2 regions of the Mucilaginibacter ginkgonis genome follow, and region 2 is predicted to be linked to the other one. Evidence: riboswitches for the same ligand, from Rfam matches in the RefSeq annotation. Region 2 holds a riboswitch; the other holds the start of a gene.
The links. A riboswitch is a leader RNA that binds a small molecule or an ion and turns the genes downstream of it on or off. The one in region 2 is predicted to bind S-adenosylmethionine.
Positions count from the first base shown of each region.

Region 1: linked by a shared signal. The riboswitch ahead of GO620_RS06880 (O-acetylhomoserine aminocarboxypropyltransferase/cysteine synthase family protein) and the one ahead of metH (methionine synthase) in region 2 are both predicted to bind S-adenosylmethionine.

Region 1 is NZ_CP066775.1:1,464,054-1,475,373, forward strand. It holds gene GO620_RS06835 (YitT family protein) at 2-868, shown strand; gene GO620_RS06840 (DMT family transporter) at 944-1,843, shown strand; gene GO620_RS06845 (TIM barrel protein) at 1,899-2,783, opposite strand; gene GO620_RS06850 (phospho-sugar mutase) at 2,994-4,730, shown strand; gene GO620_RS06855 (SDR family oxidoreductase) at 4,765-5,571, opposite strand; gene GO620_RS06860 (menaquinone biosynthetic enzyme MqnA/MqnD family protein) at 5,632-6,378, opposite strand; gene GO620_RS06865 (histidine phosphatase family protein) at 6,379-6,999, opposite strand; gene mqnE (aminofutalosine synthase MqnE) at 6,999-8,192, opposite strand; gene GO620_RS06875 (trans-sulfuration enzyme family protein) at 8,314-9,435, shown strand; SAM riboswitch class I at 9,816-9,922, shown strand; gene GO620_RS06880 (O-acetylhomoserine aminocarboxypropyltransferase/cysteine synthase family protein) at 10,159-11,320, shown strand, end outside.
Region 2 is NZ_CP066775.1:2,713,816-2,725,135, forward strand. It holds gene GO620_RS12645 (FtsX-like permease family protein) at 1-355, shown strand, start outside; gene rbfA (30S ribosome-binding factor RbfA) at 481-852, shown strand; gene GO620_RS12655 (peptidoglycan DD-metalloendopeptidase family protein) at 873-1,571, shown strand; gene GO620_RS12660 (TonB family protein) at 1,587-2,252, shown strand; gene GO620_RS12665 (hypothetical protein) at 2,253-3,134, opposite strand; gene metF (methylenetetrahydrofolate reductase [NAD(P)H]) at 3,248-4,204, opposite strand; gene GO620_RS12675 (four helix bundle protein) at 4,244-4,597, opposite strand; gene metH (methionine synthase) at 4,640-8,314, opposite strand; SAM riboswitch class I at 8,488-8,588, opposite strand; gene GO620_RS12685 (Bax inhibitor-1/YccA family protein) at 8,758-9,492, opposite strand; gene GO620_RS12690 (hypothetical protein) at 9,541-10,107, opposite strand; gene murQ (N-acetylmuramic acid 6-phosphate etherase) at 10,213-11,019, opposite strand; gene GO620_RS12700 (S41 family peptidase) at 11,129-11,320, shown strand, end outside.

The DNA of each region.
Region 1 (11,320 bases), 1.2 Mb from region 2:
CATGGCTGTACAAACAAAGGCAATAGTTAGAGACGCTATATCAATAATACTGGGCATCTTAAGCGCATGCCTGGGTTTAAAGGGTTTCTTGTTATCCAGTAAGTTTATAGACGGTGGTGTTACAGGTATATCTATGCTGTTGTCAGATATCACAGACCTGCCAATAGCCATACTTATCTTTGTAATTAACATGCCTTTTCTTTACCTCGGTTACAAACGTCTGGGAAAAACTTTTGCTATAAAAAGTGCATTGGCTATTGCAGGCTTGTCGCTTTGTCTTGCCTTTTTAAAGATGCCTGATATTACACCGGATAAACTACTTACCGCAGTTTTTGGTGGTTTCTTCATCGGCGTTGGCATCGGTTTGGCTATGCGCGGCGGGGCCGTTTTAGATGGAACAGAGATAGCTGCAATGGTAGTCAGCAAAAAGATTGAACTGTTTAGCGTAAGTGATATTATATTAATGCTCAACGTCGTAATATTCTCGGCAGCCGCGTTTTTCCTTGGAATAGAATCAGCATTGTATTCGATACTCACCTACCTGGCTGCCTCTAAGATGATAGATTTTCTGCTGAACGGCTTTGAGCAATTTACCGGCATTACCATCGTATCTACAAACAGCAATGCCATACGCGAAGCGATCACAAAACAATTGGGGCGCGGCGTAACTATTTACCAGGGTAAAAGCGGATACGGTAAAGATGGCCAGATCAATGATCCGCGCGACATTATCTTCACTGTTGCAACAAGGTTAGAAATACCATCAATAAAACAAGTGATCCTAAAAATCGACCCAAAGGCATTCATTGTACAGCAAAGTATTGATGACACCAGCGGCGGATTGTTGACAAGAAAGGGATTGCATTAGGGCACTATCGCAAGAAACGGGTTTCGTGTCATCAGAATAAATCATAACATTGCCCATAACCTTACTTCTGTCGCCATGAAGAATAATTTTCTTATCTACCTGTTTTATTTCATTCTTGTACTCACCTGGGGAAGTTCTTTTATTCTGATGAAATACGGTCTGCAATTTTTCACTCCGCCCCAGGTAGCCACTATAAGGCAGGTATCCGCACTTGTGGTACTCGGCGGATTAGCGATATTTAACGTAAGAAAGATTCCTGTTAAAAAATTGAAGTACGTAGTACTGTCAGGATTGCTGAGCATGTTTATTCCCGCATACCTGTTTTGTTATGCTGAGTCGGGGTTGAGCAGCGCGATAGCGGGTGTCCTTAATGCGCTCACGCCTGCATTTACGGTCATCATCAGCATCATGTTTTATAAACAAGCTGTTCAACGTGGTCAGATCATTGGGATGATCATAGGGTTTGCCGGCGTGTTGCTACTTATACTTTTTACCGCAAGCGGAAGCGTATCGCTCAACCATTTTGCATTTTTTGCCATAGCGGCAACTGTTTGTTATGGGATAAACATCAATATGGTAAAGGTTCATTTGCATGACGTAAATCCAATCCATACCACAACAGTAGCTGTAGCGTCAGCAGGAATTGTGGCTATCATTTATCTGTTTTTATCTAGCGGTATCCCGCACTTGTATATCAACGATGCCAACAAAATACCTTTATTGGCATCCGTCACATTAGGCGTATTCGGCACCGCGATAGCTCAACTGCTATTTTATCAACTTATTAAAAAAGCATCTGCTTTATTTGCCAGCACTATAACTTACGCGCTACCCATTGTAGCTATTTTCTGGGGTGTCTTAGATGGCGAGGATCTGGGAATTTGGCATTACGCCGGCATGGTGCTAATAATCATAGGGATTCTCATTATAAGGCAACCAAATTTTTTTGAGAAGAAAGTGAAAAAAGTGGTGTAAATAAAAAGCCTTTCCGTTTTGCAGAAAGGCTTTCCATACATAGATCAATTTGCTGTTATACCAGGTTTGCTTTGATATAAGATATGCTCTTGGTTATGCTGTCATAAGGGTCGCCAGGGCAGATGTCTTGCTCAACGAAGAAGTATTTTAACCCGGCTTTATCGGCATGCCTAAATATATTCTTAAAGTTGATAGAACCGTTACCTACCTCGGTAAACCTCTTTTGTGGGGTCGTATCCATATCTTTCACATGGAACAGTGGGAAACGGCCCGGATGCTTGTCTATCAAGGCAATCGGATCTTGCTCTGCTTTGGTCACCCAATACAAGTCCATCTCCATCTTTAAGAGATTTTTATCGGTGTTGTTTAACAATATCTCATACGGATATTGACCGTTTTCTTGTTTAAATTCAAAATCGTGATTGTGATAGCACAATTGTATGCCGTTCTTCTTGCAACGTTCGCCGGCTTTATTCAAAGCTTCGGCTGTACGTTTGTAGTGTTCAAGATCGCCACGTTCAGGTAGCGATAAATAAGCACAAACCATGTACTTGATACCAACTGCAGAGGCATCATCAACTGCACGGTCCCAATCATTTAGGATAGTTCCTTTTTGGCTGCTACCATTCATTTGCTCTTCACCTAAACGGTAATGCGCACTTGGCATGATCAAACCGTTTTGTTTTAATGCTTTAGCAAAAGTTGCCGGGTCCATTCCATAAAACCTCTCATCGCCGGTATAGGTTGCGCCTTCCACAGAGTTATAGCCTATTTGCGCCACACGTGCAAGTGTTGCATTAGGGTCTTTAGACATGTGGTCGCGCACGGTATAAAGCTGCAGGCCGATGTATTTTTTATCGTAAGCAAAAAGGTTTGGACCAACCATAAGGCCGGCAGAAATCACGGCCGAGGTCTTCAAAAACGAACGTCTTGTAGTCATAATGGGTTTAATTGGTGTTATGGTAAAACTACCATAATATTTATTGAATAAAAGACTTGTAACATCAATTTTAGTTTAACCGCAATTAAATTTATCGGGTGCAAACAAACTTTAGCGCTAACCATTATTTTATTGAAAACAATTTGAGCAATTGTTTTTATTATCATATTTGAACAACCTCATAAACCAACCTACTTAAAAGAACGCAAAATGCAGGAATTAGACGCTCCCGTACGTGACAAAGTTAACTCATGGCTTAATGGCAGCTACGATGCCGACGTTAAACAGCAGATACAAAAAATGCTGGACGACCAAGCTTTTACCGAACTGACAGATTCATTTTACCGCGACCTTGAATTTGGTACAGGCGGTTTGCGCGGCACAATGGGCCCGGGAAGTAACCGTATAAACAAATATACTATTGGCTCTGCTACACAAGGCCTCGCAAACTACCTGAAAAAGAAATATCCGGGTGAAAAGATCAGTGTAGCGATAGCTCACGATAGCCGTAATAATTCTGACGTGTTTGCAAATATCACCGCCGAAGTGTTCTCTGCAAACGATATACATGTTTACTTTTTTAAAGCCCTGCGCCCTACACCTGAACTTTCATTTGCAGTTCGCCATTTTGGTTGCAAAAGCGGTGTAATGCTCACCGCTTCGCATAACCCAAAAGAATACAATGGCTATAAAGCCTACGGCGCCGATGGCGGTCAGTTTGTGTTCCCCGAAGATCAGGCAGTAATGGATGAGGTTGCAGCGATCAAAAGCGTAGATGAAATAAAATTTGACCGCGTAGATGCCAACATTGAGCTAATTGGTGAAGAGATAGACCGGCTTTACCTCGATGGCATTACTAAACTGTCGATATCGAAAGATGCCATCGCGCGTCAGAAAGATTTGAAGATTGTTTACTCTCCCATACACGGTACCGGTATTACCCTGGTGCCGAAAGCCTTGGAGATGTTCGGCTTCGAGAATGTGATCCTGGTTAATGAGCAAACCACACCTGATGGCAACTTTCCTACGGTCGTTTATCCAAACCCTGAAGAAAAAGAAGCGCTAACCCTGGCCTTGAAAAAAGCTGCTGAAGTTGATGCTGATCTTGTGTTGGCCACCGACCCTGATGCTGACCGTGTTGGCATTGCCGTTAAGAACAGTGATGGTGAGTTCATCTTGCTTAACGGTAACCAGACCGGTAGTATGCTTATCAATTATTTATTAAGCGCCTGGGAAGACGCCGGCAAGCTTGACGGTAAACAATACATTGTTAAAACCATTGTAACCTCTAATTTAATAGAGGCTATCGCAAGGGCTAAGAATGTAAAATACTTCAACACACTTACCGGCTTTAAGTATATTGGTGAGTTGATGACACAACTGCAAGGCAAAGAAACCTTTATAGGCGGCGGTGAAGAAAGTTACGGTTACCTGGTTGGCGAATTGGTGCGCGATAAAGACGCGGTAGTGTCTAGCGCGTTCATTGCCGAGATGACCGCATACTATAAAGATAAAGGCAGCAGCTTGTTTGAGGCATTGCTTGATACCTACGTGCAATATGGCTTCTATAAAGAAAAGCTGATATCGATTACGAAAAAAGGTAAAACAGGTGCCGAAGATATCAAAGCATTGATGGAGAAATTCCGCAGCAACCCTCCTGCGACTTTAGGCGGCTCGAAAGTTGTTTCGTTAAAGGATTATGAGAAAGGTACGGAAACCGACTTAGCAGCAAACCAGACCAGCAAGCTGGATTTTCCAAAATCAGACGTACTGCAATTTATCACAGAAGATGGCAGCATCATTTCTGCAAGACCTTCTGGTACAGAACCTAAGATCAAATTCTATTGCAGCGTAAACGGCAAGCTTAATAATAAAGACGAATATAAAGCAACGGATAACGCGCTTGAAGCAAAGATCGATAAGATCATCCAGGATTTGGGAGTATAAAAATTTTAGAGCCGCGATATGCGGCTCATTTTGTTTACCCATTATCCGCAAAGCCCGGATACAAAGTCATACCGCCATCGCTAAAGATAGTAGTGCCGGTAATGTAATCAGACTCGTCAGATGCGAGCCAAACGGCAAGGTTACCTATGTCAGCCGGTTGACCGATGCGCCCATAAGGAATTAAGGTTAAGAGTTTCTCTAAAGCTTTGGGTGTATCCCACGCGTCTTTGTTTATAGGTGTTTGTATAGCGCCCGGACCTATAGAATTTACCCTGATCTTGTGAGGCGCTAATTCCTGCGCCATGCTTTTCATCATCATCATAATGCCGCCTTTGCTTGTGGCATAATTAACATGGCCGGCCCATGGAATAACCTCGTGCACACTGCTCATACAGATGATCTTCCCCGCAGCTTTACTCACACCTTCTACCACTCCCCTGCGGATAAATTCTTTTGCTGCCTCACGCGCGCATAAAAACTGACCTGTAAGATTAATGCCAATGACGGTGTTCCACTGCTCCAACGTCATATCTAGAAACCTTGCGTCTTTTTGCAGTCCGGCATTATTTACCAGTATATCAATGGTGCCGTACTTTTCAAACATGAATTTAAACATGTCCTGCACGTCGCCTTCATGGCTAACATCCGTACCATGGGCATAAGCCTCTCCGCCTATATCGGTAATTTCCTTAATTACTTCGGTTGCAGCATCATGATTATGAGCATAATTTACTACAACCTTCGCGCCTGCCCTAGCCAGCGCTAAAGCCACGCCTTTACCTATACCACTGTCACCGCCGGTTACCAGCGCTGCTTGACCTTTGAGAATTTGATTGTCCATTGTCATTATGTCTACCTAAGCAATAAAAGTGAGGCAGATATGTTTGGACGGGCGTAAAAATTAATTGAGTGCTTTTATGTATTCAAGAAATAAGAAAAGTGCTTTCTTTCTGTCCTCGGTAAGCGGATACTGTATCTTGTTGATGAGGTAATCCTTGATATCGAAATCATCGCGCATTGGCAATTCTTTAAAGAGATCTGCCCTATGATCGAGACCATATTTTAGTGAAATATTGAGTTCATCAATAAATATGTCAGGAATGGGCTTGTTAGCTATCCACGCCGCGAATGTAAATGGTAAGCCGGTCAGCCTTTTCCATTCTTCGGCCAAGTCATACACGAAGGGGTATTTGTCTCTTTTGCCAAATGTGCGGTCGCCTATTTGTACAAACGCTGTTTGCTCATCTTTAGATACGCTGTAATCGTCGGCGTTTACCAATTGCAGTGGCGATATTCCCCAATGGTTTTTAAGAAGTACACGAGCCAGGTAGTTAGATGACCGTGACTGTGGGTCCATCTGAAGGTATTTAACCTTGCTAATGTCACAGTTACTGAATATGAAAACCGAGTCTACGGCGCCGTCTGCGCCGATGCAATAGTCAGAAACGATATGCCACTCAGGTAAATCCAGTGTGGCAGCAACAGGTATAAGACCTATATCAACCCGGTTGTCAATTAACTTTTGTGCACAGTCTGATGGGTTATCAAGGCTGAGGTCTATTTTATCAAGAATTGCAGTATGCTGCAATCCGTATAGAAACGGCTTAGTGTTAGTATAGCTAACTGCCGATATTTTTATCTTATCCAACTAAAAATGTTTTAAATGAACATCACTGTTAAAGTCAACAATCTTAAACTGCTGGCTGTCATAGCTTATCTTATATAAAATGAGGTTTTGGTGTGGAAACATTTCCATTTTGCTCAGTGGCTTGCCTGTTAACAGGCAAAGCAACAGTCTAAGCGCCCGGCCATGCATACATATCAAAACCGTTTTTTCTTCTGGATGGCTTAAAATGATGTCCAAAGCTTTTAACTGCCGTTCTTTAACTTCATTCGGGCTTTCTCCGTTTTCAATTTTTGCATCTAAACGACCACCAGTCCAGTCGCGCATCAATTGCAAAAACGTCGCTTTAGTATCAGGGGAACTAGGCTTACCTTCCATTATGCCCCACGCTAATTCGTCCAATCCGCTTAGCTTCTCAAAAGAGATTCCCAGATCGATAAAAGGCTGAACGCTTTGTTGCGTGCGTTTTAGTGTTGATACATATATCTTGTCGAAAGGGATGTGTTTATAAGCATTAAAGAACTGACCTGCCTGCTTACGGCCTTCATTGTTAAGGTCGGAATCAATTCCCCGACCTTGTACTATCCCCTGCTTGTTTAGGTCTGTCTGCCCGTGGCGGACAATGTAGAGCAGTTTATCCGGCATCAGTTAACAACAGGTAACCTGTAAAATTGAGGTTTAACTTCTTCGGGAAATTCGTAATTGGTAAAGTCCGTAACTATGTTGTAAAGCGTATCGCGTTCAATGGCTACACGACCGGCATTTTTTATCAGGTATACCAGTTCTTTGGTACTCATTGCAGGTTTTTGCTCTTCCGCACCGGCCATAGAATAGATTTTGGTGGTATCATCCAGTGTGCCATCAATGTCATCAACACCGAAATTTAGCGATAGCTGCGCCGTTGTCCGGCTGATCATCGCCCAATACGCTTTAATATGATCAAAATTATCAAGGTAAATACGCGCGATAGCATAATTACGCAAGTCTTCAGTTACTGTCGACTCAGGAACGTTAGACATCTGGTTATCCTGGTTACGGAATTTCAATGGGATAAACGTTTGAAAACCACCGGTTTCGTCCTGCAGCTGACGAAGTCGCTCCATATGGCCAACACGGTGCTTAAATTCTTCAATGTGGCCGTACAACATAGTCGCGTTAGAGCGCATGCCTAACTTTTGCCACTGGCGATGAATATCTAGCCACTGGTCAGCTGTGCATTTATCTTTGGCAATCTGTTCGCGTATTTCCGGATGGAAAATTTCTGCTCCGCCGCCCGGCATACTTTCCAGTCCGGCAGCCTTCATCATAGCCATACCGGTGGCGTAATCAACCTTAGCCTTTTTGAAAATATAGTGATACTCTACCGGGGTGAGTGCTTTAACATGCAAATCGGGGCGATGCTCTTTTATCCGCGTAAATAATTCGCTGTAAAACGGCAGGTCATACTGTGGCAATACACCACCTACTATGTGCACTTCTGTTACGGGTTCATTATCATATTTTTTGACAATGTCCAGCATCTCGTCCATAGTATATTCCCACCCTTGAGAACGCTCTTTTATCAGGCGGGAATACGAACAAAACTTACAATCATATACACAAAGATTGGTTGGTTCTATATGGAAATTGCGGTTAAAATAGGTGTTGTTGCCATGTCGTTTTTCGCGTATGTAGTTTGCTAAAATACCGAGGTAACCCAATTCACCTTTCTCATATAACAATACACCTTCTTCAAATGAAATGCGCTCACTCCTGGATACCTTTGCAGCAATTTGCCTTAGGTCTTTGGCTAAGCGGGTATCATTAAGCAGTAGTTGTAATTGTTGTTCAGCGTGCATCAAAATCGCTTTGGATGGTACAAAAATAGCAATAATTGACGCGTTTGATTATCAATTTTATGTAACAAAAAGTTTGTACCGCCTGTCGACTTAATTTTAAATTCTTCTTTACTTTTGAACCATGCACAAAGAAACCATAGCCATACATGCGGGCAACCATACCGACGAAGGATCGCACGCGGTTATACAGCCCATTGTTATGTCAACCACTTTCGTTCGCGACGATGATGGTTCTACACCTAAGGGTTTTATTTATGGCAGGGCCGATAATCCAAATCGCGCGCAACTGGAAAAGGTGATTTGTGCGCTAGAAGGTGGTGCAGATGCGGCGGCATTTTCATCAGGCAATGCTGCGGGTATGACTATCTTTCAATCGCTAAAACCTGGTACACATATCATTGCTCCGGATGATATGTACCATGGTCTAAATAGCCAGCTAAAAGCCATGTTCAATGGTATTTTGGAGTTTGACTTTGTTGATTTGACAGATGCAAGCAAACTTGAGAGCTACATCAAACCAAATACAGGATTGCTCTGGATAGAGACGCCGTCTAATCCGCAGCTAAAAATTTCGGACATCAAAAGATTGACGCGAATTGCACACGAAAATAATATTAAAGTAGTGTGTGACAATACATTTGCATCACCTATCTGTCAATTGCCTTTAAGTTTAGGTGCTGACATTGTGATGTATTCAGCAACCAAATACTTTGGCGGTCATAGTGATATCACCGGTGGCGCATTGGTCACAGCAAAGAATGATGGTTGGTGGCAAAACATCCGCAATATTCAACAATTGGGTGGCGCCGTGCCGGCACCAATGGATTGTTATTTTTTAGTGAGAAGTATTAAGACATTGCCGTACCGTATGCGCGGACACGTTCACAACGCGCACTTGTTAGCCGAGTTTTTAGAGCAGCACCCAAAAGTTGAAAACGTAATGTACCCGGGGCTGCCTTCTCACCCGCAATATGAGTTGGCTAAAGAACAGATGCTAGCGTTTGGCGGCATGTTATCCTTCAACGTTAAGGGCGGCACAGAAAATGCCATAAAAGTGATACAAAGCGTGAGACTGTTTACCCGTGCAACCAGCCTGGGCGGAGTAGAAAGTTTGATAGAGCATCGCGCAGCCGTTGAGCCGCCTGATACTAAAACACCATGGAACTTACTGCGGGTGTCTGTAGGTCTCGAACATATAGATGACCTGATTGCCGATATAAGCCAGGCTTTAGATGAGATTTAAATGCCACGATTACGGTCTTTATGATCGTTAGGCTTTAACTCAGATTTGGTAACATCTCGCTCAAAATCTTGCTCGTCTTTTATATTACGCTGAATTAAAAGCACAATGAAAATGATAGCAGCTATGACAATAAGTATAGCTATCGGGTAATTTATTTGGGTGTCTATTTCAATGCTTTTTTATCTATGCAATAATTCTTCTTGCCAATTTTTGTTTGGCTAAGAAGATTAATCTTTTTGCAAGTTTCATTCATTTCTAAAGTGGTCCGAACGTAGACAAAAAATATTCTGCAAATTTTATTTGGATATTAAACTTTTTATCACATACCTTTGAAACATTATTTGGTAGCAATACCAGGATCAATCTCCAAATTGGTTTTTGATTTATAAAGAAGCGGCGAGAGAACAGGCTCTGACCCGCTGGCAACCCTTGACAACAAGAAGGTGCCAATTCCTGACCCGGCAAATAACACCGGGAAATATAAATGACAAAAATGGAAAAGCTAATTCACATCATCGGTCAATTTCTCAATCCTAAAAAGGATAACACTTTGGTTTTAATTCCCGTTAAAGCCCGCACTTGTATGTGCATTTGCTGTTGCTGCTGCTAATTAGCTAACACATTCCCTTTCAATTTTTCCCGGAACTGTGTGATGCCCTGCAAGGGGTGCGTCTCAATTTGTCTTAACTCAAATCTTTTAAAAATCTTAAAAATCTACGCAAAATGTCTGCAAACTTGAAATTCGAAACACTGCAATTACACGCGGGTCAGAGCCCCGATTCGGCAACTGGTTCACGCGCGGTACCAATTTATCAAACCACGTCTTATGTGTTTAAAAACGCCGAACATGGGGCTAACCTGTTCGCGCTTAAAGAATTCGGGAATATTTATACCCGTTTAATGAACCCAACAACAGATGTTTTTGAACAGCGCGTAGCCGCTCTTGAAGGTGGTGTGGCAGCTTTAGCAACCGGTTCGGGACAAGCAGCTCAGTTTATCGCGTTAAACAACATTTTACAAGCCGGAGATAACTTCGTTACCTCGCCATTTTTATATGGTGGTACTTACAATCAATTTAAAGTGGCCTTTAAACGCCTTGGTGTCGAAGTAAGGTTTGCTGCCGATGATTCTGCTGAAAACATCGAGCAGTTAATCGATGGCAACACCAAGGCTATTTATTTGGAAAGCATTGGCAATCCTGGCTTTAACATCCCTGATTTTGAGAAGGTTGCAGAAGTTGCCAAACGCCATGATATTCCATTGATAGTTGATAACACTTTTGGCGCGGCTGGTTACCTGGTAAAACCTTTGCAGCATGGAGCAAATGTTGTTGTCGAGTCGGCAACAAAATGGATAGGCGGCCACGGAACCAGCATTGGCGGCGTGATAGTAGATGGCGGCAACTACAATTGGGGCAACGGTAAATTCCCACAATTTACTGAGCCTGCCGAAGGCTACCATGGTTTAATATTCTCTGACGTATTTGGCGTAGGCAGTGATTTTGGTAACATCCAATATATCATTCGTGCCCGTGTAGAAGGTTTGCGCGATTTCGGTGCATCACTTTCGCCGTTCAATTCTTTCCTGTTACTTCAAGGCCTGGAAACATTGTCGCTGCGCGTGCAGCGCCATGTTGATAACGCCCTTGAATTGGCACAATGGTTAGAGCAGCAATCTATCGTATCTAAAGTAATTTATCCGGGCCTTACATCTTCACCTAACTACCAAAACGCAAAAAAGTACCTTAAAAACGGTTTTGGGGCGGTGCTTTCATTTGAACTAAATGGCGATAAGGAAAACGCCGGCAAAGTTATCGATGCACTGCAACTGGTAAGCCACCTCGCAAACGTGGGCGATGCCAAAACGCTGATCATTCAGCCTGCAG
Region 2 (11,320 bases):
CGGCTCGCTCACTATGCTGGTGATAGACAAGAAAAAAGACATCGCCATACTAAGCAGCCTTGGCGCGGGTAAGCAGCTCATCAAGGGCATATTCTTTTTCGAGGGGATGTTCATTTCATTGGTAGGCTGCGCCGGCGGAATCATTGCCGGGCTCATATTTGGCTTGCTGCAGCAACACTATGGCTTTATAAAAATGGGCGGCGGGCTTACGGTGATCAATGCCTATCCGGTAGCGTTTAAATGGACAGATTTTGTCTTGGTGCTGTTTACAGTTACGGGCATAGCCGTCATTGCGTCTGCCATAAGCGCAAGGCTGAGTGTTAAAGGCCTGGACGATTTTAAGCAGAATTTATAAACGGTGAGTGGTGATTGGTGAGCGGTGAGTAGTGGTTTGTTACAAAACAAAAAATCACCTTTCGCCTTTTAACTTTGAGCTTTTACCTAAATTAAAATACCTTTATCATTTCCGCTATTACTACCATGGAATCTAAACGTCAACAAAAATTTGCCGGTGTTATACAAGAAGACCTGGCTGCTATATTTCAGCGAGAGGGTATGAACTATTTGCCCAATACGCTGGTTACGATCACAAAAGTACGCGTAACGCCAGACCTGGCCATAGCACGCGTATTCCTAAGCTTTTTTAATAATACCAACACAGCACAGTCTTTAGCAATTGTAAAACAGCATGCTTCAGAAATACGCTATAAACTTGGTGCACGCATTAAAGACCAGGTGCGTATCATTCCACAATTGGAATTCTTTATAGATGATACCAGCGAATATGTTGAGCGCATGGACCGCATTTTTGATAAGATCAGCAAAGAAGACCGCCAGCCGGATACGGAATAGTTAACTGCCATATGAATAGGATGAGCCAGCTAGCGTATTATGTCGGAGCAAATCCGTCTGCCGTCAGCAAAGTTGTCGAGTTTAACGAGGGTATCGACAAATTCTTTTGTTTCGATTTTACAGCGGATAATAAAGATTTGGATACTGTCGATTTTGGAGACCAAGCATCCTTTACACATTATATAGACCATACCCTGCAAAAGCACGATTGCCGCTTTGGCATTGGCGGGTATATGGAGCATCGCGCCATTTACAAGCGCAGTGCGTTATTTAATACCGAAGAAGAACCCCGCCGCCTGCATCTTGGGATAGACTTTTGGGCACCAGCGGGAACAGCGGTTTACTCGCCGCTTGATGGTAAAGTGCACAGCTTTGCAGATAACAACCACTTTGGGGATTACGGCCCCACAATTATCCTGGAACATTGCCTTGACGGCTTAACCGTATATTCTTTATACGGTCACCTTAGCCGCAAAAGTCTCGACGGTTTGCATCAGGGCAAGACAATTTCATCAGGTCAAAAAATAGCCACCCTTGGCGAATGGGCAGAGAACGGCAGCTGGCCACCTCACCTGCATTTTCAGCTGATGTTTGATATGCAGGGAATGGCAGGTGACTTTCCCGGTGTGGGTAGATTTTCAGAAAAAGAAATACAACAACAAAATATTCCTGATCCCGCTATCATTTTGCAAATACCGCAAGCAACTATAATGCGCTAAAAGCGTTATGGTTATATGCTTAAGCATATCGGTTTTATAGTTTTCGTTTGTTGTTTAACTCTCAGGTCTACTGCGCAGCCTGTATTCAAAGGCGGGCAACCCGCGCTGGATAATTTCATCACCACAAAAATTGTTTACCCCGAATATTCGCGTCAGAACTGCATTGCCGCCACAATAAAGGTAGCGTTTAGACTAGACGCTGCAGGAAAAGTTGACACCGCTTATGTACAGGACGGGCCGGGAATTGATCTGGATGAGGAGGCAGTTCGCATTGTCAGAATGACATCGGGCAAATGGACAGTGCCAAACACTTATGCCATAGGTGCCGTCATCGTAATACCCATCACCTTCACCCCTGATTATTCAAGATGCAATAATGTGACAAATCAAAGCCGCCAGGCAGCCATTGCCAATTACAAAGCGCAAGAACAATTGCAGGATGCTATTACCAACTATTACAAAAATAAGTACCAGGGCAAAGGCGATCCCAACGTAGAAAAGCAAATCACCGCTTTGAAAATACAGCTGGGGTATGATGATTCTTTTATAAATGATTTACTGGACCAGGCCAATCAAAAATTTAAACAAGGCGACAAGGCAGGTGCCTGCAAAGATTGGAACTTTATACGCAACATTGGCAGCGATAAGGCAGATTCCTTTATTGCCAAAAATTGCAGATAACTATTTGCCTTTACGCATGGTGATATGCAGTGCTATTTCGCTGGCGTGAGGTATACCCAATGTGCTGCCCGGCTTTACGTGCAGGTAGTATTGCAGGTACCCGTCTAACAGTTTGTGACTTTTGCGTAAAAACGCCTGGTGATATTCCTCTTCATAAAAACCAACAAGGGGTTTGCCATAAGTCATTCTGCCACTCGCGTCCACATAGACAGAAAACGAATAACCAAAATCTTCATTGCCGTTATTGATCCGTATGTAGAAAGATGGATTCATGTAATCATCTGATGTATCGAAATGATTGAGCAAGGTCGGTTCTTCGGTCTTTTTCTCGATGATGAAGTTTGGGTTATTTGATGATAGCTGCACAGGGCTGCGCGCGGCAAAAGCCTTTGTGCTATCTTTTTGAGATAAGGCGATAAGCTTTTTTAGGTACGCTGTGTCTGCATGGGTTGGGCGGCGCAGCGCGCCGGTATCGCTATGCAAAACATTCCTGATGTAATCGTTCGAGTAGAAGGTCATGAAGACTTTATTGCCTTTAGTCTCTATGCTATCGCCGCTAAACTTTAGAATCTCTAATAGCAAACTGTCTTTGCTCATTTTGCGCATCTTATACCAGGTGCGCGCTGTATTGAAAATAGAATCATAACCGCGCGAAAGCGGAAAGTTTATATAAGTTTTTTTTATGGGGCTATAGATCCGTGCCGAATCATTCTTCAAAAATTCGAGTTCCCATTGCGGCTCCAGCTGATAACCGTATTCGTTAAAGATAAGCCCGTTTTGTAACCGGCGATGAACCTCTGTGTATTGAATGCCTTGTATAGGCTTAAAAGAAATGATCTCGCGTTTTGCAATGTGCCGCGGCTTGCATCCGGCTAAAGCCATCAACATTAAAAAGCATAGCACGTACCTGGTGCGAAGACATGTTTCCAAGAGCATATTCATTGCGGCAAGATACAGATAGAGTTATTTAATAAAGTGATGCTAACACTTTGAAATTAAAATAATGCCGAAGCGATGCGCTTGGTAGGTTCTGCATTACCCATAGTATAAAAGTGGAGCACCGGTGCACCAAACTCCATTAACTCTTTACATTGGTTGATCATCCATTCAATGCCAACTTCACGCACGGCATTGTCATTCTTACAGGCCTGTATAGCATCGCCCAGATCTTCGGGTATGTCAATGTGAAATATCTTCGGCAAACTAACCAATTGCTTTAAGTTAGTAATTGGTTTTAGTCCCGGGATAATAGGTACATTTATACCATTTTCGTGGCATTGGGTTACAAATTCTTTATACTTACTGTTGTCAAAAAACATTTGGGTAACAATAAAATTTGCCCCTCCATCTATTTTCTGTTTAAGATATTTGAAGTCGGTCTTTAAATTAGGGGCCTCAAAATGTTTCTCGGGATAAGCAGCCACTCCAATACAAAAATCTGTTTTATAGGCCGAAGGCTGATCTTCATGCAAGTAAATACCCTCGTTCATATTGGTTACCTGTTTTAAGAGGTCGGTTGCATAACAGTGCCCTCCCGGAGTGGGAATAAAACCGGCGTCGCCTTTACGGGCGTCCCCACGCAGCACCAATACGTTATCTATGCCTAAAAACTGCAGGTCTATCAACGCGTATTCTGTTTCTTCTTTGGTAAACCCGCCGCAGATCAAATGCGGAACGGTGTCTACCTTATATTTATGCTGTATGGCCGCGCATACTGCCACTGTTCCCGGGCGCTTGCGATAAGTTACCTTTTCAAGCAACCCATTACCACGTTCCTTGTAAGCGTTATCCTCGCGTGATGAGGTAACATCAATAAACGGCGGTTTAAACTCCATTAACGGGTCAATAGCGTTAAAGATGCCTTGTAAGCTTGAGCCCTTCAACGGCGGCAGCAACTCAAAAGAAAAAAGTGTTCTGCCTTTGGCGTTTGCGATATGTTCGGTTATTTTCATGCAGTATCAAGTAACGAGTATCAAGTATCGAGATAACAATTAGGACGCCAGGCTTTTTTGAAAACCGTGAAGCATCTTCTGCACTTCTATTATCTGATTACTTGTTATTTGTAGTTGTTCTTCTGTTATATATTTAAATTCACGGGCAAGGATCACTTGGGTTTCAAGTTCAAATGATGACCCAACCGCTATGCTAAAAAACTGGTACAGTTCTTTGTTTGATTTGCGACCACAACCTTCTGCAATATTGGAGGGTATCGATACCGCAGCACGCGTCATCTGGGAAATGAGACCAAACCTTTCTGCTTGAGGGAGATCTCTCGTAATTTCAAAAATTATTTTAGAAGGGCTTATTCCTGCTTTCCAAACTTTTAATTCTTTAAAGTTATGCATTCGCACTATCTTGATACTTGATACTAATATCTTTATACCAATTTAATAATTCAAATTAGGACCCAGCCAGCGTTCAACGGTATCGATGCTCATCTCTTTACGTTTGGCATAGTCATCCACCTGGTCTTTGCCAATTTTGCCCAGACCAAAGTAGCGGGATTGCGGATGCGCAAAGTAAAACCCGCTTACAGATGCAGCCGGCATCATAGCCAAACTTTCTGTAAGGTACATGTGCGCTTCGTCCTCGGCTTTTAGCAGATCAAACAGCGTTGTTTTTTCTGTGTGATCCGGGCAGGCCGGGTAACCTGGTGCCGGGCGTATGCCTTGATATTCTTCTTTAATTAGCTGCAGATTATCTAAGGTTTCGTCTTTAGCATAACCCCAATATTCGCGGCGGACCAATTCATGCATCTTTTCGGCAAATGCTTCGGCCAAACGATCCGCCAAGGCTTTTGCCAATATACTGTTATAATCGTCGTGGTCGGCTTCAAATTCGGCTACAAGTTCATCACAACCAATGCCGGTGGTTACCGCAAAGCCGCCAAAATAATCAGCTACGCCACTTTGCTTTGGTGCAATAAAATCGGCAAGCGCGTAATATGGTTCGCCTTTAACCTTCTCGCCTTGCTGTCGTAAAGTATGTATGCGGCTAAGTAACTGCGTACGGTTCTCATCGGTATAAAGTTCGATATCATCGCCTGCACTGTTTGCGGGCCAAAAACCAATTACACCATTTGCGTGAAGGAGTTTTTCCTTTACGATCCTATTTAACAGCACCTGCGCGTCGTCGTACAGCTTTTTGGCTTCAGCACCTACATAAGGATCATTAAAGATCTTTGGATAGCTGCCGCGTAGCTCCCAGGTGTGAAAAAACGGCGTCCAGTCGATATAATCTATCAGCTCTTCCAATGGGTAAGAAGCAAATGTTTTTGTCCCCAGGAAAGACGGTTTTGGTGCAATTGCACTATTAAGGTTTATCTTAAATTTTTGCTCACGCGCTTCTTCAATACTTGCAAAGCGTTTGTCGTTGCGTTTATTAGCATGCGCCTCTCGTGCCTTGTCATATTCAAGCTTAACAGACTTGATATATGGCTGTCGTTGCTCGGCATTCATCAGGCTGCTGCAAACGGTAACGCTTCGCGACGCATCAAGTACGTGTATGGCAGCACCCGAATAATTAGGCGCGATCTTTACCGCCGCATGTATACGCGATGTGGTTGCCCCGCCTACTATCAGCGGAATATTCATATTCTCGCGTTCCATTTCTTTGGCAAAATGCACCATCTCGTCCAAAGAAGGTGTAATTAAACCGCTAAGGCCGATTATATCAACCTCTTGTTTTTTGGCTTCATCTAAAATACGTTGAGCGGGCACCATTACGCCAAGGTCTATTACCTCGAAGTTATTACAAGCCAGTACAACGCCTACTATGTTTTTGCCGATGTCATGCACATCACCTTTTACGGTTGCCAGCAATATCTTTCCGGCAGTTGATTTGCCTCCGGCATGCGGATTCTTTAATTTCTCTTCTTCAATAAACGGCAGCAGGTAAGCAACAGCCTTTTTCATTACACGTGCCGACTTTACTACCTGCGGCAGAAACATTTTGCCGGCGCCAAAAAGGTCGCCTACTATGTTCATGCCATCCATCAGCGGGCCTTCTATTACCTCGAGCGGGCGGGCGTATTTTTGCCGCGCCTCTTCCACATCGGCGTCGAGGTATTCGATGATACCTTTTACCAGCGCGTGTGATAACCGCGATTCAACCGGCTCGTTTCGCCAGGCCTCATCACGCACAATCTCTTTGCCTTTAGACTTTATTGTATCTGCATATTCAACCAAACGCTCGGTAGCTTCGGGATGGCGGTTAAGCAATACGTCTTCTACCTTTTTCAGCAGTTCGGGTTCTATTTCTTCATATACTTCCAGCATCCCGGCGTTTACAATGCCCATGTCCATGCCTGCTTTTATGGCATGGTACAAAAATGCCGAGTGCATAGCCTCGCGCACAGTGTTGTTACCACGGAATGAGAAAGAAATATTACTCACACCGCCGCTAACTTTAGCATAGGGCAGGTTTTCTTTTATCCAGCGGGTAGCGTTAATAAAGTCTACCGCGTAGTTGTTATGTTCTTCTAACCCTGTAGCAACAGTTAAGATGTTCGGGTCGAAGATGATGTCTTGAGGAGGGAAACCAATTTCGTTAACCAGTATATCGTAAGAGCGTTTACATATCTCTATCCGGCGATTGTATGAATCTGCCTGGCCTTGTTCATCAAAAGCCATTACAACTGTCGCAGCGCCGTAGCATAATATTTTGCGGGCATACTCTTTAAATTTTTCTTCACCCTCTTTAAGGGAGATCGAGTTAACAATGCCCTTTCCCTGTAAACACTTAAGCCCGGCCTCGATCACGCTCCATTTAGACGAGTCGACCATGATGGGCAATTTGGCAATATCAGGTTCAGATGCTATCAGGTTCAGAAACTTTACCATCACGGCTTCAGAGTCTATCATACCCTCGTCCATGTTGATGTCTATTACCTGCGCGCCGCCTTCTACCTGCTGGCGGGCTACGGTTAGTGCTTCCTCATAATTCTCTGAAAGGATAAGTTTCGAAAATTTAGGAGACCCTGTTATGTTGGTACGCTCGCCAACGTTTACATAAATACTTTCTGGTGTAACGGTTACAGACTCTAACCCGCTGAGGCGCATATGAGGTTCTGCAACCGGCTTTTTGCGTGGCTGGGTTTGCCTCGCCTTTTCGGCAATGCAGCGGATATGATCGGGTGTGGTACCGCAGCATCCGCCAACTATATTTACGAAGCCCGATTTCAGGAAGTCATCTACAAGGTGCGCGGTTTCATGCGGCATCTCATCATATCCGCCAAACTCATTTGGCAGGCCGGCGTTGGGGTAAGCCGATACAAATACATCGGCTTTTTCAGAAAGTTCTTCTATATGCGGGCGCATATCTTTGGCACCTAAAGCACAATTCAACCCAACCGAAAGCAAATTAGCATGCTGGACCGAGTTCCAGAACGCCTCTACCGTTTGGCCCGAAAGCGTACGGCCGGAAGCATCTGTTATGGTACCCGATATCATTAGCGGCAACTTCTTGCCGGATTCTTCCGCATATCTGTTTGCGGCAAATAATGCAGCTTTGGCGTTAAGGGTATCAAATATCGTTTCGATCAACAGCACATCGCTGCCGCCATCAACCAGGCCGCGTATTTGTTCGTAATAAGCCCCGGCCAAATCATCAAAAGTAACAGCACGATAGCCCGGGTCATTTACATCGGGCGACAAAGAAGCGGTTCGATTGGTAGGGCCAACCGCACCGGCAACAAATTTGGCAACGCCCGGATGCTTTTCCATCCATTCGTCAACTGCCTGACGGGCAATGCGTGCACCTTCGTAGCTTAATTCATAAGCCAGGTCTTCCATGTGATAATCGGCCAGGGAGATGCGTTGGGTACTGAACGTGTTGGTCTCAATAATATCTGCACCGGCCGTAAGATACTCGGTATGTATGGCTTTGATAACATCGGGGCGGGTCAAATTTAACAGGTCGTTATTACCCTTCAGATCGCTTGGATGATCCTTAAACCGCTCTGCACGGAAATCTGCTTCGGTAAGATCATATCGCTGTATCATGGTACCCATAGCACCGTCTATAACTAAAATACGTTTCTCCAGTTCTTGTTTAATATCCATGTTCTTAGATGTGAGATATTAGATTTGAGGTTTGAGACACATGCCTCATACCAGATCTATATCTAAAAACAGTTGATGAAAATTTTTCTACTCGACGCGAAATCTCACATCTCATATCTCAAATCTCATATCTGTTAAATGCTTATTTAGAAAGCCGTTATTAAACCGGCATCCGCTTATCTTTCTCAACCGTTGTGAGTAGAATGCAGCACCTTGTTGGCACAGGTTGCTAAGACTTCGCAGGGTCTAATCCCTCCGTCTTTCTTTATAAGCGTGACAAAAATAATCCTTAAACTGATGATTTACAAACAACTCAAGCCGGCCACACTGCCATAGCCGTTTACTTGCCCTTTGACAATTAATTACTCACTTTAATAAGATCCATAAAAGGAAAAAGCCCTCAACTCTTGTCGAAGGCTTTTAAGAACATCCTTAGTTATTTATTATCTGCGGCGCCCGAAGATGCGCAGCAGGAACAGGAACATATTTACGAAATCGAGGTAAAGATTTAATGCGCCCATTAAGGCTAATTTTTTACCGGAGGCACTACCAAATTCAATACCCTGGCCAATGCGCTTTTGCTTTTGAACGTCATAAGCTGTCAGGCCAATAAACACGGCTACCCCAACATAACTAATAACCATGTCTAACCCTTGATTGTGCATAAACATATTTACGACGGTTGCTATAAGCACACCAACCAAACCGACTATCATTAGCGAGCCGAATTTGGTTAGGTCTTGATGAGTGGTATAACCCGCAATGGCCATAACCCCAAAAAGCGCCGATGCGGTAACAAACATACTAAGCACAGACGCGGATGTGTAAGCCAGCAGTATAAAGCTAAGGCTAACACCCATTAACGCAGAATAGGCAATAAACAACAGTGCCAGTACCGGATATGAAATGCGGTTGATGCCAAAAGACATGATCATCACAAACGCCAGCGGGCCAAACAAGGCAACATAGCCTAAACCACTTAAACCGCCGGTTTCCGTATTCACTAATACCTTTAATAGCGCAGGTGTAGTGGCGAAAGCATAAGCACAAAAAGCCGAGATGCCCAAGGCAACAAACATCCACAAAAATACACTCGCCATATGGCGGCGTACATTAGCTTGCGAATCGTCGAGCTGAATTACGTTTGGATCGTAATAGTTATTTGAATTGTTATCCATTTATAGTTTTATTTTATCCTAAGTTAGATTATTTTTATGAAAAAAAGATTAATTGAGCCTGCGGGTTAACTGCTCTTCAACCAGTTTGAAAAACTGCAGCGGGCGCAGCGATCGCCAGTTTAATTCATCTAAAGCGCCGCCAAAATTAATGTAATAGTCAATGTTGCTGCGTTTAAATTCCTGTATCACATGCTCGCGGAAATTGATGCCGGCTATCCAGCCATCTTCTGCTTCCTGGAACCATTCTTCGTAGTAACAGTCATCACTGGCGTGAAAGTTCAGTACGTTTTCGCCTATTAACAAAAACTTGTTTACACCCTGGTCCATCATCAGGTCAATCAGTTCGCGCTTCATCAGCATCACATCATTGTTGATGGCGTCGTTCCACTCGCCGATAAATTCTATCACTGCGTAACCCCGGTCATAGTCGACAAAGATCACTTTTAGGTAAAGCGTATTAGACCCGAACGAATCCCACTGCGGATGCAGTAAATAGTTATACACCTGTTTATCAAACTCAAACTCATTATACTGCGTAGCATAGAACGGCGAATTTTCGTCCTCTGCCGCTATATAGTCATCCCGCCACCGGTAATATGGTTCTATCTCGTGCATTATTCTATGTGCTAATTTGCAAATGTGCAGATTGTGCAAATTATATTATCCCTTTACCAGATCCACAGACTCGTTTGCACATCTGCACATCCTCCTATCCGCACATTATTTTAGGTGTGCTTCTACCGCTTTACGCACACTGCCGTTCTCTTTCAGCAATGCAGCAGCTGTAGCTTCATCAAGCCCGGTTTCATTCATTACCATGCGTGTGCCACGGTCAACCAGCTTATGATTTGTTAACTGCATATCTACCATTTTGTTGCCCTTAACACGGCCCAGCCTTATCATCACGCTGGTGCTCAGCATATTTAATGCAAGCTTTTGCGCGGTGCCTGCCTTCATGCGGGTACTGCCGGTCACAAACTCGGGGCCGGTAACTATTTCCACAGGGTACTGCGCTTCTGCCGCTACGGGGCTGCCCGCGTTGCAAACTATGCAGCCCGTTGCAATACCATTAAGGTTGGCCGTTGCCAGGCCGCCGATAACATAGGGTGTACGGCCCGATGCCGCTATGCCCACCACTACATCGCTCGCGGTAATATTAAATTCCTGTAGGTCATTCCACGCCTGGTTGGCATCATCCTCTGCAAATTCAACAGCTTTGCGGATGGCTGTATCACCGCCTGCAATGATACCTACTACCCAGTCGAACGGAACGCCGTATGTAGGCGGACATTCAGAGGCGTCAACCACGCCCAAACGGCCGCTGGTACCGGCGCCAATGTAGAATAAGCGTCCACCTTTGCTCATTCGGTCGGCAACCACGTCAACCAATTTTTCCAATTGTGGCAAGGCTTTGGCAACGGCTAATGGTACGGTTTGGTCCTGCTCGTTCATGTGCTGCAGCAGTTCTGCTACAGACATTTTATCAAGGTCGGTATACAGCGAATCTTTCTCGGTAGTGTTTTCCATTACGATAGTTAAAACGCAAAATTCAACAAAAAATTCAATACACGGTTATGCTTCATTATTAATTAGATGTTAAGCAAAGCAACATGTACATTTGCCGGTCACATCACCCATGAAACACGCCGCGTCGGTCATATTCCGTTCACTGATTATTCTGCTTGCCGGGGTTGCTATCGGGCTCATGATCAACGGGCGGGGCATTGTAGCCAGGCAGGTTGCCGGCAGTCATAAGATAGACAGCGCGCTGCTGATCATCAAAAAGCATTACGTTGACAAGGTGAACGGCGATACCATTGAAGCCGAT